Regions from separate parts of the Nonomuraea sp. NPDC048882 genome, predicted to be linked through region 1. Evidence: riboswitches for the same ligand, from Rfam matches in the RefSeq annotation. Region 1 holds a riboswitch; each other region holds the start of a gene.
What was found. Region 1 has a riboswitch for cyclic di-AMP ahead of AB0C27_RS41085 (hypothetical protein). Riboswitches for the same ligand answer to the same signal wherever they lie in the genome.
Positions count from the first base shown of each region.

Region 2: it holds a riboswitch for cyclic di-AMP, as region 1 does, so the genes downstream of both, AB0C27_RS54065 (C40 family peptidase) here and AB0C27_RS41085 (hypothetical protein) in region 1, are expected to answer to the same signal.
Region 3: it holds a riboswitch for cyclic di-AMP, as region 1 does, so the genes downstream of both, AB0C27_RS25535 (hypothetical protein) here and AB0C27_RS41085 (hypothetical protein) in region 1, are expected to answer to the same signal.
Region 4: it holds a riboswitch for cyclic di-AMP, as region 1 does, so the genes downstream of both, AB0C27_RS26510 (C40 family peptidase) here and AB0C27_RS41085 (hypothetical protein) in region 1, are expected to answer to the same signal.

Region 1 covers NZ_JBEZGB010000014.1:274,603-278,377, forward strand. Annotated here, with positions in the region: gene AB0C27_RS41080 (site-2 protease family protein) at 1-799, shown strand, start outside; gene AB0C27_RS41085 (hypothetical protein) at 868-1,824, opposite strand; cyclic di-AMP (ydaO/yuaA leader) riboswitch at 1,830-1,971, opposite strand; gene galT (galactose-1-phosphate uridylyltransferase) at 2,040-3,119, opposite strand; gene AB0C27_RS41095 (DeoR/GlpR family DNA-binding transcription regulator) at 3,116-3,775, opposite strand, start outside.
Region 2 covers NZ_JBEZGB010000034.1:5,658-9,432, forward strand. Annotated here, with positions in the region: gene AB0C27_RS54055 (hypothetical protein) at 1-514, shown strand, start outside; gene AB0C27_RS54060 (amino-acid N-acetyltransferase) at 525-1,094, opposite strand; cyclic di-AMP (ydaO/yuaA leader) riboswitch at 1,375-1,524, shown strand; gene AB0C27_RS54065 (C40 family peptidase) at 1,620-2,573, shown strand; gene AB0C27_RS54070 (LuxR C-terminal-related transcriptional regulator) at 2,620-2,832, opposite strand.
Region 3 covers NZ_JBEZGB010000007.1:158,266-162,040, reverse strand. Annotated here, with positions in the region: gene AB0C27_RS25555 (VOC family protein) at 1-59, opposite strand, end outside; gene AB0C27_RS25550 (YetF domain-containing protein) at 56-634, opposite strand; gene AB0C27_RS25545 (rod shape-determining protein) at 631-1,611, opposite strand; gene AB0C27_RS25540 (DUF5302 domain-containing protein) at 1,850-2,050, shown strand; cyclic di-AMP (ydaO/yuaA leader) riboswitch at 2,216-2,348, shown strand; gene AB0C27_RS25535 (hypothetical protein) at 2,533-3,099, shown strand; gene AB0C27_RS25530 (alpha/beta fold hydrolase) at 3,152-3,775, shown strand, end outside.
Region 4 covers NZ_JBEZGB010000007.1:350,687-354,461, forward strand. Annotated here, with positions in the region: gene AB0C27_RS26500 (branched-chain amino acid aminotransferase) at 1-345, opposite strand, end outside; gene AB0C27_RS26505 (3-isopropylmalate dehydrogenase) at 636-1,682, opposite strand; cyclic di-AMP (ydaO/yuaA leader) riboswitch at 1,781-1,927, shown strand; gene AB0C27_RS26510 (C40 family peptidase) at 1,981-2,517, shown strand; gene AB0C27_RS26515 (class I SAM-dependent methyltransferase) at 2,662-3,477, shown strand.

The sequences.
Region 1 (3,775 bases):
TGTGATCCCGATCTCCGAGCAGCGCGCCCAGTGCGCGCCCGGCGACAAGCTGACGCCCGCCGCCCAGGCCGGCATGAAGCCCGGTGACCGCATGGTCTCCTTCGACGGCCAGAAGATCGGCTCCTGGGACGACGCCACCCGCCTGATCCGCTCCCACGGCCCCGGCCCGGTGCAGCTCGGCATCGAGCGCGACGGCAAGCCGATGACGCTCAGCGTCACGCTCATCGCGCAGGACCGGCCCAACCTCGAAGACCCCGAGAAGATCGACAAGAACGTCGGCTTCCTCGGCGTGCTGCCCACCGAGGTCATGGAGAAGCAGAGCCTCGGCCAGGTCGTCGGCTACATGGGCGAGCTGACCGCCCGGGTGGCGGGCTCGCTGCTCAACCTGCCGGAGAAGATGGTCGGCGTCTGGCACGCGGCCTTCTCCGGCGACGAGCGCGACCCCGAGGGCCCGGTGGGCGTGGTCGGCGCGGGCCGCATGGGCGGCGAGATCCTCGCCTCCGACCTGTCCACCGAGAAGAAGATCGCCATCTTCGTCAACCTGCTGGCCGGCTTCAACCTGGCGATCGGCATGTTCAACCTCATCCCGCTGCTGCCGCTCGACGGCGGTCACGTCGCCGGGGGCCTGTGGGAGGGCATCAAGCGGGCGTACGCCAAGGTCATGAAGCGGCCGGAGCCGGCCTACGTCGACATCGCCAAGGTGCTGCCGCTGACGTACGCGCTCGCGATCGTGATGATGATCATGGCAGGTCTGCTCGTCTACGCCGACCTGGTCAACCCGCTCACGCTGACCAACTGACGCCCCCTGAACATGACGCGGGGCCCGTGCCGTCTCCTCGGCAGGGGCCCCGTTCGGCTTTCTCGGCGTCAGTTCATCGAGATGTGCACGTGGTCGAAGTGGTTCTCGGTGATGCTGCCGCGGTTCGACATCGTCCGCCAGCCCGACCCGTGGTTGATCCGCTGCTTCCAGATCACGTACTTGACGCCCAGCTTGCCCTTGTTCGCCAGCGCCCAGTCCGCCAGCCGGTCGCCGAGGACGTTGTTGGCCGCCGACGGCATCGAGCCGCCCGTGCTCATCATGAAGTCGCAGGCCCGGCCCAGCGGGTGCTCGCCGCTCGCGCCCGCGCGGAAGCAGCCCACGGAGAACGGCAGCGCGAAGTTCTTGGCCACCTGGGCCTTCATCAGCCGTGTCCGCGGGGTGATGTGGTCGGGGCCTGACGGCAGCTGCGGTGCCCACGAACCGTCGGAGTTGCGGCCCGTCGCGAACGGCACCAGGTCCTTGAGCTTGTCCTCGATGTCGTCGATGACCTTCTCGGCGTCGTCGCGCTGACTGTCCACCTCGGCCGCGTCGGCCTTGATCCTGGTCGTCAGGGCGGCGGCCTCCTTGCTGGCCTTCTCCTTGTCGTCCTTGGCCTTGGCCACGCTCTGCACGACCGCCTGCTGCTCAGCCGTCAGCTGTTCGAGCAGGGCGGCGCTGCTGCCGCGCTCGGGGGTCATGAGGAAGGGGAGCGAAGGATCGGCGTTCTGGTAACGCAGGCGGGCGATCTCGGCGACCCGCTGCTCGGCCGTGGCCAGCGCCTGCTCGGCGGTGGCCAGCCTGGCCTTGGCCGCCTCGGCGGCCTGCTGGGCCTTGGCCAGCTCGACGCGCTTGAGGTTGTACTTCTCGATGAGCTTGTCGACCTTGGTGTTGAGCTGTTTGAGCTGCGCCCGGAGCTTCGCCTCCGAGGGTTTGGGGGCCGCGGACGCCGGTATCGCCGGAAGGACGGCGACGGCGGCGGCGGTGATCAGACCGATGGCAAGAGTCGCGGGGGACGAAGCCGCCACGTAGGTGTTCCTCTCCCTCTGCCGGCCGGGTTAGCTGACGGGTTCGGGCATGGGAGTGCGCCCTACCACAGAAGCGGATTCACCCCAGGTGCGGTTTCGGGTCCCCGGCTCCCGGGCCACGCGCCCGGGATTAGGCAAGCGACGGCTGTTATGGCCGGTGCTTATGGGGATATTAGTGGTAGATCCCGAGTCATGCGACCTTAAGTGGAAATCAATTAGTGATCTACTTGTGATCGAAGCATGCGCGCCGCCTCCTCCGGCAGCACGTCGTTAACGAAGGCGCCCATCGCCGACTCCGAGCCGGCCAGGAACTTCAGCTTGTTCGGCGCCCGCCGGATGCTGAACAGCTCCAGGTGCAGGTAGGCCAGCTCCCTGTCCTGGCGTACGGGCGCCTGATGCCAGGCCGAGATGTACGGCATCACCACGCCGAACAGCCCGTCGAAGGCCCGCAGCACCGAGGTGTAGAGGGGGGCGAACGCCGCCCGCTCCTCCTCCGTGAGCGCCGCCAGGTCCGGCACCTGCCGGTGCGGATACACGTGCACCTCGAACGGCCAGCGCGCGGCGGCCGGCACGAACGCCGTCCACAACTCGTTGGCGGCCACCACCCGCGTCCCCGCCGCCCGCTCGGTGGCCAGCACGTCGGCGAACAGGTTGCCCGGCCCCCGATGGCGGGCAGCCGCGCCGAGCTGCAGCTTGGTCTTGGGCGTGACGTACGGGTAGGCGTAGATCTGGCCGTGCGGATGGGCGAGCGTGATGCCGATCTCCTCGCCCCGGTTCTCGAAGCAGAAGACCTGCTCCACGCCCTCGATCCCGGAGAGCTCGGCCGTACGGTCGGCCCACGCCTCCATGACCAGCTCCACCTGGGCGTCGGAGAGCCTGGAGAAGGAGGAGGAGTGGTCGGAGGTGAAGCACACCACCTCACACCTCCCCACGCCCGGACGGACCTCACTCAGCCCGCCCACCTCCTGATAAGTCCCGAAATTTGTGGAGAAAGAGGGAAAGCGGTTCTCGAACACCACCACGTCGTAGTCGTAGGCCGGGATCTCCGTCGACCGCTCGTCCGACGACGGGCACAGCGGGCACTCCGACGTGCCGCCGGTCGGCAGGAACGTACGCGTCTGCCGGTGCCCCGCGACCGCGATCCACTCCTCGGTCAGCGGGTCGTAGCGCAGCTCTGAGGCCACCGGCCGGGGGTCGAGCGTCCGCCGGTCGATCGCGCTCCTGTCGGCGTCGTCCCGCCGGTCGAAGTAGATCAGCTCCCGGCCGTCGGCCAGATGGGTGATGGTGCGCTTCACTGCGAGCCCTCCGCGATGATCAATTGCCCGGCCCTTTCGGCCAGGTCGGTGCGTGCGTCCTCGGGCAGCCCCGCGTCGCTGATGACCACGTGGGCCTCGCTCAGCTCGGCGATGGTGCTGATGCCGACCGTGTTCCACTTCGTGTGGTCGGCCGGGACGACCAGCCTGGTCGCGGCCGTCACGAGCTCTCTGTCGGTCTCCGACTCCAGCAGGTTGGGCGTGGTGAACCCGGCCCGCACGCTCATCCCGTGCACGCCGAGGAAGAGCGTGTCGACGTGCAGACGGCGGATCGCCGCCACCGCGACCGGCCCCACCAGCGCGTCGGACGGCGTGCGCATCCCGCCGGTCAGCACCACGGTGCGGTCGGTGCGCGGGTTGCGGTGGAAGACCTCCGCGACCGGGATCGAATTGGTGATCACGGTCAGGTCGGGCACGCCGATCAGATGATGGGCCAGCGCCCACGTGGTCGTCCCCGCCGACAGCGCCACGGCCGTGCCAGGCCGGACCAGCCCCGCCGCCTGCCGCGCGATGGCCTCCTTCTCCTGCTGCTGGCGGGCGGACTTGGCGGTGAAGCCCGGCTCCTCGGTCGACCCGGGGCCGAGCGCGGTCGCGCCGCCGTGCACCTTCTCCAGCAGCCCGCGCTCGGCGAGCACCTC
Region 2 (3,775 bases), on a different contig from region 1:
GCGGCTGCTGACCCGACTGAGGCTGCTGGCCGTAGCCCTGCTGCCCGTACTGAGCCTGCTGACCGTAGTCAGGCTGAGACTGCTGCTGCTGACCGTAGTCCTGCTGGCCATAGCCCTGCTGGCCGTAGCCGGGCTGGGACTGCTGCTGCTGTCCGTAGCCCTGCTGCTGACCGTACTGGGGCTGCTGGCCGTATTGCTGCTGCTGGCCGTAGCCCTGCTGGCCGTAGCCGGGCTGGGACTGCTGCTGCTGTCCGTAGCCCTGCTGCTGGCCGTACTGGGGCTGCTGCCCATAGGCGTCGTCCGCCCGGTAGCCGACCACAGTGACGTCGGGGTCGGGCTCGCCGGGGTGGCGGCCCGAGTTCTGCTGCCCGTAAGGGGTGCCGGGGGCAGAGTTTTCTCCGGAGTCGTCCTGTGGATACGGCGGCTGTCCGGTGCTCACCGTGTCACCTCGCTTCGAGTGCGCATGTGGCACGTGTCAGGACACATGCCTGTGCTGCCCAACGTATCGACATAGGTATCAACAATCACCTTTCCATCTGGTCAAGGTCCGCGTCACCCGATGTCAGATGGAGCAGCATGCGGGTGTTGCCCAGGGTGTTCGGTTTGACGTGTTCCAGGTCGAGGAACTCCGCCACGCCCTCGTCGTAGGAGGCGAGAAGTTCGGCGTACACCTCGGGTGAGACGGGGGTGCCCTGTATCGGGCGGAACCCGAGTCTCGCGAAGAAATCGACCTCAAAAGTTAGACAGAATACACGCCGCAGACCCAGATCCGTCGCCTGCTGTATCAGCGCCGAGACGATCCGATGGCCGACGCCCATGCCCCGGCACTCGGGATCCACGGCCACGGTGCGGACCTCCGCGAGGTCCTCCCACAGCACGTGGAGCGCGCCGCAGCCGACTACCTGCCCGCCCCGCTCGGCCACCCAGAACTCCTGCACGTCTTCGTACAGGGTCACTGTGGCCTTCTCCAGGAGCCGCGGGCCCGCGCCCGCGTAGGTGTCCACTAGCCTCCTGACCGTGCGCACATCCGGCGTGCGGGCACGCCGGACCACCACCGCGGTCTCGGGCATCGTCAGTTCGGCCACCTGCTCCATGGCTCTCCAGAGTACAGATGTCATTACGGCTCGGCCCTAACTGCCATGTCCCGGCCCATCCTGTTACATGACCCGGTCATATGGGCGCGTCCCTGGCGCCGACCTCGCGGCTGCGGCGGAAGCAAGGGCAAAGGGGACATAAAGTCGCTTCTGTACGAGTGACCACGAGATCACCTTGTGACCCTTCGGTTGTGAAACCTCTACAGACTCGGCAGTTCTGGTTGAGCACGAACCCGGAGTGCATTAGTGTCCTGCGACGATGTCCCCCACGTGTCACAACGTGAGGGACACGCCCAATTCCCGTGAGGGAAGCCGGGGACCCGCCGGTGACGACCCCCATCGTCACCACTGGGGTGAATCCGAATCGTTCGGTAGGGCTGCTCCGGCCCGAACCCGTCAGCTAACCCGGTAGGCGTCCATGAGAGGAGCTCGTTGGTGAAGCGCACGCACGACGGTGGGGGGAAGACGGCGGGCAAGCACGCCCGCCCTCCGGAACGACCTCGGCGGCCACACCGCTTCGGTGTGGTGAGTCTCACGATCGCCGCGGTCCTCCTCGCGATCCCCGTCGCCTCGGCGTCCGCCGATCCCAAGCCCTCGCTCAAGGAGCTGGCCAAGCGGGTCGAGAAGATGCACACCGAGATCGAGACGCTGAGCGAGCAGTACAACGGCCAGCGGGAGAAGCTCAAGACCGCCAAGAAGGCCGCAGAGGCCGCGAAGAAGACCCTGGCCACCAGTGAGGCCGATCTCGCCGCCAAGCGGGCCAAGGCCGCCATGCTCGCCGAGAACGCCTACATCACGGGCGGCCTGGGCCGGGTGCTGGCGTTCACCACCTCCAAGGACCCCGACACCTTCCTCGACCGCGCCGCCACCACGTACGTGCTGGAGCAGCAGCAGGGCGAGGCGGTCAACCAGGTCACCAAGGCCAGGGCGGCCGCCGAGCGGGCCAGGGCCGGCGCCAAGGCGCGCATCGACGAGGTCGAGCAGCTCGTCAACGAGCTGGGCGGCAAGCGCGACAAGATCACCAAGCTGGTCACCAAGGTCGAGAGCAACCTGTTCAGCCGGGCGCTGGGCGAGGCCGGGCGGCCCGGCACCCGCGCGACCCGCGTCGACCTGCCGATCGTCGGCGCCGGCAAGGCCGCCCAGGCCGCGCGCTGGGCGCTCACACAGCAGCTCAAGCCGTACGTCTGGGGCGCCGAGGGGCCGAGCTCCTTCGACTGCTCCGGTCTGGTCATGGCCGCCTACCAGAGGGTGGGCATCTCACTGCCCCACTACACCGGCAGCCAGTGGACGGCGGGCCGGCACATCCCGCGCGAGCAGATGCGGCCGGGCGACCTGGTGTTCTTCTACAGCGACCTGCACCACGTCGGCATCTATCTCGGCGGCGGCATGATGGTGCACGCGCCGCGGACCGGTGACGTGGTGCGCATCGCCTCGATCGCCAACCGGCCGTTCGCCGGCGCCGTACGCATCGCCGACTGAGCCCCTGCCCACGGCTCGCCGGCGCTGTCGCCAGACGTGCCCGCCGCTAGATCAGCTGGCGGCGGGCCGCCCAGGCCACGGCCTCGATCGCCGTGGCCACGCCGATGCGGTCGCAGATGCCGCGCAATCGCCGACGTACGGTACGACCGCTGATGTCCAGACGTCTTCCCACCCGGTCAACCGTGACTCCCTTGGCCAGCTCCGACAGCAACGCAAGATCGGCATGACTCAGCTCGACGCCTTCAGTGAGCACATCCATCGGGAGCCCTCCCCCCCAACAGCTGAACTTGGGCCTCTCAAGTGGGCCGAAGTCGCTCCTCGCAGACGTTAAACGCATCCTGGAAAGGTCGTCAAGCATGACAATCCGAGCTCTTGACGAGCGCTATTGACATGATCCGATATATATGACGCACTCGCGATATGTCGCTAATGATCGTCGGGCGATACGCGAAGTCATCGAGCCTTCCGCGCAGGCCGGATCCGCAATGACGAACGCGGTGGACGTGCTGGGTTTTGATCCATTCGACGGCGAATTTCTGCGTGATCCTTATCCCCGTCATCGCGGTCTTCGCGCCTGGACCGCTTTGTTCCGCACGCGCGTCTGATCACTCGCAGCCACCACGCACGTCCTCCGCACCCTGCCGCTCCGCGATCCGCGCTGCGGTCGCGGCACCGCGCCCATGGCCGGCACAGGCCCAGGTCAGCAGGCCGGGCCGCTCGTACGGACGGACCGGCAGGAGCGCACCTGGCCACGCGCCCTGGCGATCAGGGCGTCACTTTCCGCAGGTGCCGGCGTCCGAGCCCGCGCCTGGAGGTGATCACCGGCGACCTGCTCGCCGCTCCGCCCGGCGAGCCCGCTCTCGGGTCCGCTCCGGCGTGGCCACTTCCGGACACGACGATCAGCGAACCGCTCGGAGCGCCTGCGGAGGATCACGAACGGAGCCGCGGCCGTAGTGAGATCCTGGCGCGCGCCTTGACCCGATGCTTACAGCGGCGCTCGGGCCGGGAACCGGGCGGGCCGGAAGGGAGTTTCACGACTACGCCGTGAGGAGAGTGCGGGAGCTGAGAGCCCGAGTCGGCCTCATCGGCGACGGCTGAGGCCAGGCGCACCCCGGCGCACCGGGGCGGGACCGGTGCGCACCCGGGCGGGGCCGGTTCGATCCCGGGCAAGGCCCGGCGCGGCCCGACGGGGCCGCGCCGGG
Region 3 (3,775 bases), on a different contig from region 1:
GTCGCCGCGTCGAGATCGGGCACGGTCACTCCGACGTGGTCGATGCCGCGTGCGGTCATGCGCCACCTCCTGTCCTGGCCAGCGCGTCGAGCTTGCGTTCGATGCGATCGAGCCGGGCGCGCAACTCGTCGATGTCGCCGCGCTCGGCGTTCTCCTCCTCGGGGCGCAGCCGGACGAGCACCGCGCCGCCGGGCTCCAGGCGCACGAGCCGGGTGTCGGCCACGCTCGTACCGCCCCTGAGCTGGATCGTCACGTCCAGATCGGACTGGCGCAGGCCCAGCCGCCGCAGCGCGCGGTGCAGGTACTGCCCGTCGCGCGCCAGCACGACCGGGCCGCCCTCCACGAGCTTGCCGGCCATCGGCACGGCGGCGGCCAGCCGCACCACCACCGCGTTGACCGCCATCAGGATCACCACCCCGGCCAGGCCGCCGGCCAGCGAGTTGTCCGGGCCGATGATCGCGTTCTGGACGACGTTGCTCATCAGCAGCATGACCACGAAGTCGAAGTTGTTGAGCTGGGCGATGCCGCGCTTGCCGCCGATCCGCAGCAACGCGGCCACGGCGAGATAGACGACGACGGTCCTGATGGCCTTGTCGGCGAGCGAGACACCTGTGTGAAACAGGTCGTCTGTCATAGACGCCCCCGGAGCCTCCCGATCGGCCCCAGTTCGTCCACGCACCGCCCCAGCCCGAGCGCCACGGCCTCCAGCGGGTGCTCGGCCCGGCGTACCGGCATGCACAGCGTCTCGCGCAGCCGCCGGCCGAGCCCGCGCAGCAGCGCACCCCCGCCGACCAGCACCGCGCCGCGCACCCCGAGGTCGGCGGTCAGCTCGGCCGGGCAGCGCTCGACCGTCTCCATTGCCGTCCGCACGATCGACTCGACCGGCTGCGCGGTCGCCTCGAAGATCCGCTCCACGGGCAGCGTCAGCTCGCGCTCACGCCCGGTGTCGGGGTCGCGGGCGTGCACCATGATCTCCCGGTCCCCGCCGCCCGCGCGGCGCTTGGCCGACTCGGCCTCGGGCTCGTCGAGCAGCAGCCCGTGCTCGCGCTCGACGAAGCGGGCGATGGCCCGGTTGACGGCCTGCCCCCCGTACGGCACAGAACCGGCCGCCACCACCGACTCCCCGGACAGTACGGCGATCCGCGCCGCGTCCCGGCCGATGTCGATCACCATGTGCCCGGTGCAGTCGTCCAGCTCCATCCCGGCCCCCAGCGCGGCGGCCAGGGCGTGCGGGACGAGCTGCACCGTCCGCGCCTCCGCCTCGTAGGCGATGTCACGCAGCGCCGCCCGGTCGATCGGGGTGGAGTCGGCGGGCAGCGCCATGACCACGCGCGGGCGGGCGTACGGATGCCAGTGCACCTTGCGCAGGAAGTGCCGGATCATGCGCCGGGCCAGCTCGGTGTCGGCGGGCAGCCCGCCGCTGACCGGCCAGCACGTACGCCCGCCCCCGCCCAGTGCGGCGGCTTCCACGCCGTACCCGATGACCTTGCCCGTCCGGCCGTCACACATGACGGCGGAGGGCTCGTCGAGCACGATGCCCTTGCGCCTGGCGTAGATCCGCGTGCTCGCGGCTCCCAGATCCATTGCGAGGTCACGACCGAGGAGTCTCATTGGCGTATCCCTTTCCTGGACCGCTCCAAAGCAACACCAGGAACGCAAAGGAACCCCTTTACCCTGAAACCGTGCTCGCCTACGACCGCGAAGCGCCGGGGCCATGATCGCGCTGGTGGCGCCGCCGAACAGGCGGCTGCGGCCGCCTCCCGTGCCGCAGGGCAAGGTCGAGGCCGGTTTCGCGTCGTAAGCGGTGTCATGCGAAGCTGTCAGTGTCCCCAACACCTTGGAGGTCCTCATGGCGGATACACCGGAGCCGGAAGTCAGCGAAACTCCCGAGGACGAGATGAAGCGCAAGTTCCGTGAGGCACTGGAGCGCAAGCGCAGCCAGGCCGCGGGCTCGGGCGCGGGTGGCAGGGGCGTCGACCCTTCGAAGATCCACGGGGCGCACGGTCCGGCTGCGAGTAAGAGATCGTTCAGGCGCAAGAGCGGCGGCTGAGGCTGAGAAATCCGAGGGGGTACGGCATGCCCGTGCCCCCTTCTTCATTCCCGGACGAAGGTAGATCTTTCGACCTGTTCGTGGCGAAACGTTTGCGTATGTCCGTTTCCATAGTTAGAGTAACGGCCATTACCAGCCGGTGACCTAGTCCTTACCCAAAGAGACTGCCGACTGGCGCCGAATCCCGAACCCAGGGAACCGGGGACCCACCTCATGGGGTGAATCCGGCCACACGCCGGTAGGGCATCTCCACGCCCGAACCCGTCAGCTAACCCGGTAGGCGTGATGGAGAGGACCGATCACCCCATGCATCAGCGTGTCACACCCCCGGACCGCGTGCCGGCCGCCTACTAGAGCGGCCCCCTTCTCCAAAGGCTCGTCATTTTGCGCATCGCGTAGCGACGTCAGGTGAATTTTCCGCTACGCGCCATTCCCCCATGGGCGCAAACTCCCTTGTCCCCTCGCGAAGGGTTTACCTTTTCATGTCTGCCCGTTCTGGCCTGCGTTCCCTCACCCTCCTTACCGCAATCGCCATCGGCACGCTGACCATCGCCGGCCCGGCCGCTCACGCCGCCACCGGCACGGACGAGAAGGTCCTGCTCAAGGGCTCCACCACGGCCTCGTACTTCTGGGACGACGCCTCGGGCCGCGCCGGCGACACCGGCCTGCCCGCCAGTGGCAAGCCCATGCAGAAGGGGCTGGCCGCCAGCCCCAGCTGGCCCCTCATGACCGAGGGGTACGTGATGTATAAGGGCAAGAAGATGCCCTTCTTCGTGGGCGACCGCGGCCCCGGTGAGCCCTCCAACCGCGGCATCATGCTCGACCTCGACGCCAAGACGTTCGCCGAGCTGACCGGCGGCCGGTTCAACTCCAGCACACTGGGCGTGGACGGCGTCGGCGGCCAGGGCCACATCGAGATCGACTACGTCATCACCAAGTGGGGCGACGGCCTGGGCAAGAAGAACTACCCGGTCCCGTTCTCGACCCGCGCGTGGGCCGAGCGTGACCGCAACCCGGCCACCCCGCCGCAGGACGAGGCCCAGAGCTGACGCAGGACGTCCGCCTTTGCAGAGTCAAGACCAGAATGTCATTCTGGTCTTCGTGACCAACCGCGCAGCCGCGAACGGCATCGACATCGCCTACGAGAGCTTCGGCTCACCGCAGGGCCGGCCCCTGCTCCTCATCATGGGCCTCGGCGCCCAGCTGATCCAATGGGACGAAGGGCTCTGTGAGCTCCTCGCGGAGCAGGGGCACCACGTCGTCCGGTACGACAACCGCGACGTGGGGCTGTCCACCCACTTCCACGACGCGGGCGTACCGGCGGCGGGATCGCCCGCCCCCTACCTGCTGGACGACATGGCCGACGACGCCGCGGCCCTCATGGACGTGCTCGGCTGGCCGTCCGCCCACGTGGTGGGGGCCTCGATGGGCGGCATGATCGCCCAGGCGCTGACCATCCGCCACCCCGAGCGGGTGCTGACCCTCACCTCGATCATGTCCACCCCCGCCCCGTCCGTCGCCCCTCCCACCGAGGCCGCCTCCGCGGCGCTCATGGGTCGCCCGCCCGCCGACCGCGAGTCGGCGCTGGAGCAGGCGGTGGAGCGGTGGGCGGTCATCGGCTCGCCCGGCTACGAGCTGGACCGCGAGCGGATCATGGAGATGGCCGGGCGTTCCTTCGACCGCAGCTTCGACCCGGCGGGCACGGCCAGGCAGTTCGCCGCCATC
Region 4 (3,775 bases), on a different contig from region 1:
CAGTTCCGGCATGGCCATGCGCGCGGCCGAGCGGTTGAAGCGGGCGGCGTTCGCGTAGGGGCGGAAGGTCACGATCGACCCGCTGAGCTGGCGATACGCCTTGAGGCCCTCGAACAGCTCCTGCGCGTAGTGGAAGACCGAGGTGGCGGGGTCGAGCTGCAGCGGCCCGTACGGCAGCAGCCGGGCGTCGTGCCAGCCCTGGCCCTCGGTGTAGTCGATCGAGATCATGTGATCCGTGAAGGTCTGCCCGAAACCGGGGTCCGCCAGTACCTGCTCCCGCTCGGCCGCGGTGCGAGCGTGGTCGGATAGCTGCACGTCGAAGCTGAGCTTCTGAGCGATGGTCATGACGGCGGTCCTTCTCTCTGCGGTCTACCGAAAATCTACCGAAATCTACCGAAAGTTACCGGATCTGCGGGATCTGCCCGCCGGCTGCGGGCCCGCTGCGATGAGCGGCCATGCCCGTAAGGGCAGTCCGTACTTCCTATTGTCTCGCCATATGGGATAGCAAGGGGCCAAAGGGGTGGTTAGTCCTTTTGGCCGCTGGATTCGCCTGCGCGGTCGCCGGAACCCGCACACGAAAAAGCGCCCGGCAGCCCTCCTCGGACCGCCAGGCGCTTGATCGGGGCTAGGCGGTCCTAGCCGGATACTCGCGCGGTGATGTCGTCGCCGATCTCGTGGGTGGTGCGACCGGCCCAGCCGGCCAGGCGCTCGACGATGTCGTCGGCGACCGCCTGCTCGACCTTGGCCGCCTCGGCGCGCAGGCCGAGATGGTCGAGGAGCATGGCGACGGACAGGATGGTCGCGGTGGGGTCGGCCTTGCCCTGGCCGGCGATGTCGGGCGCGCTGCCGTGGACCGGCTCGAACATGCTGGGCGCGGTCCGCTCGGGGTTGATGTTGCCGCTGGCCGCCAGGCCGATGCCGCCGGCGATGGCCGCGCCGAGGTCGGTGATGATGTCGCCGAACAGGTTGTCGGTGACGATCACGTCGAAGCGCTCGGGCTGGGTGACGAAGAACATCGAGGCCGCGTCGATGTGGCTGTAGTCGGTGGTGACCTCGGGGTATTCCTCGGCCACGCGGTTGACCGTGCGCTGCCACAGGTCTCCGGCGTAGGACAGCACATTCGTCTTGTGGACGAGCGTGAGCTTCTTGCGCGGCCGCGACTTGGCCTGCTCGAACGCGTAACGCACCACGCGCTCGACGCCGTGGGCGGTGTTGAGCGACTCCTGGGTGGCGATCTCGTGGGGCGTGCCCCGCCGCATGGCCCCGCCGGTGCCGGCATAGAGGCCCTCGGTGCCCTCGCGGACGACGATCATGTCGATGTCCTCGGTGGGCGTGTCGGCCAGCGGCGTCTCCACGCCGGGGAACAGCTTGACCGGTCGCAGGTTGACGTAGTGGTCGAAGGTGAACCGCAGGCGCAGCAGCAGGTCGCGCTCCAGGATGCCGGGCGGCACGCTGGGGTCGCCGATGGCGCCGAGCAGGATCGCGTCGAAGCCGCGCAGCTCCTCCAGCACCGAGTCGGGCAGCGTCTCGCCCGTGCGGTGGTAGCGTGCGGCCCCCAGCTCGTAGTGGGTGGGCTCGATCTTCGTACCCACGGCCTCCAGGACCTTGAGTCCTTCGGCGACGACCTCGGTGCCGATGCCATCCCCGGGGATGACGGCCAAGCGGATGTTACGCGACTCCATGGGCTGTACCTTACCGGCTCGTCTCGTCTGACGAACACACCATCTCAAGGTCCGGACGTCCGATTTGGGGGGTTTACGACCTCTTGACCCATTCGCTAAAGTCCATCGGGCCTAATCCACACAACCGCTGTGTGGAGCCGGGGACCCATTTCTCCCCCAGGGGCGAATCGGCGCCCAGCGCGCCGTAGGGCTGTCTTCCAGGCCCGAGCCCGTCAGCTAACCCGGCCGGCCCCATGGAAGGACAAGTGCTCTGTCTCGCATCGCCATCGTCCTGGCGGCCGCGGCCGCCGGACTCACCTTGGCCACCCCAGCAGCCCAGGCAGCCACCCCCGACGACGACACCACCACCCTGACCGGCGCCGAGATCAGGCGCATCCAGGAGAAGCAACTCCCCGTTCCCGCCTGGAAGATCGCCATCAGATACGCCATGGACAAACGCGGCACCCCGTACGTCTGGGGCGGAGCGAGCAGGCAGGGCTACGACTGCTCGGGGCTGATGCTCCGGGCCTACGAGGCGGCCGGGATCGAACTCCCGCGCACCGCCGCGCAACAGTTCGGCGCGTTCTCCAGGAAGATCTCCTGGGACCACCTCAAGCCCGGTGACCTGGTCTTCTTCAGCGGGCTCGGTCACGTGGGCATGATCTCCAAACCCGGCTACATGGTCCACTCGCCGCACACGGGCGACGTGGTGAAGGAGGAGAAGTTCTCCGACTGGCGCAGGCAGGCGTTCGTCGGAGCGGTCCGGCCGGATCGCGCGGGCGTACGCGAGTGGAAGCAGGTGCTCGAACACCGCGAGGAGACCGGCCCCACCCCGCTCACCGCCTCCGTGGAGTGAGCCGCACGAGATAGACGGCGAGTGGGCGGCGGCCGCGCGGGGCCGCCGCCCACCCGCACCCGCCCGGCGCGCGGCCGCAGAGAGCGCGGAGCCGCCGTCCGCCCCACCCGCCGTGCGCCGCGCGCGCGGACGTAGCGTGAAGGCATGTCACCCGAGAAGGTGCACCTGACGGAGGAGAAGGCCACCCTCCTCGCCACGCTCTACGGCAGGGCGCTCGACGCCCGATCCCCCCGCCCGATCCTCGGCGACCGCATGGCCGCGGAGACGCTCGACCGGATCGAGCACGGTTTCGGCAGAATGGGCATGACCCCGGGCAGTGCCGCCGCGGTCGCGCTCAGGGCACGTTTCCTGGACAGGTGGGCCGCCGGGTTCCTCGACGCCCACCCCAAGGCCACGGTGCTGCACCTGGGCTGCGGGCTCGACACGCGTGTACACCGGCTCGATCCGCCGGACTCCGTCCGCTGGTACGACGTGGACTATCCCGAGGTGGTGGAGCTGCGCCGGCGGCTGTTCCCCGAACGCCGGGCCTACGCCACGGTCGGCACGTCGGTGACCGACCTGGCCTGGCTGGAGCGGGTCCCCGCCGACGCCCCCGCGCTGGTCGTGGCCGAGGGCCTGCTCTACTACCTGGACCCGGACGGCGGCCGGGCGCTGCTGCGGGCCATCGTGGAGCGGTTCCCCAGTGGCCTGTTCGTCTTCGACGCGCTGAGCTCGTTCGGGCTGCGGCTGCAACGGCTGAACAGGCCGGTGCGGAAGGCCGGGGCCACGATGCACTGGGGCATCGACGGCCCCGCCGAGCTGACGGCGATCCATCCGGGCCTGCGCTGCCTGTCGGCGGTGAGCGCGTTCGACATCGACGGGTTCGACCTGCTGTCGGTCACCCACCGCGTCGTGGCCCGGATCGCCTCACTGGTGCCGGGGATGCGGCGGACCGCGGTGTTCTACCGGCTGGAGTTCTGAAAGGCGCCGCCATCTAGCTGCGCTCCAGCCGCGCTCTAGCCGGGTTCTAGCCCTGTTCTACTGCCCGGAGCTCTGCGGAGCGCCGCCGTTGTCGCGCCGGTCCAGTGCCATCTGCACGGCCTCGACCGCCTCGTCCTCGTGGTCGTCGGCACGGTTCCAGGCATACATCTCGTACATGTCACTCATCTCATTTCGCGGACGTCGTTCGACTGGGAAGCCGGACTCCGGTCGGGAATCCGACCGGGCCTGATCGCGTGGTCCGGGTCACGGACCGGACGGAGGGACTTGACGGCCGACG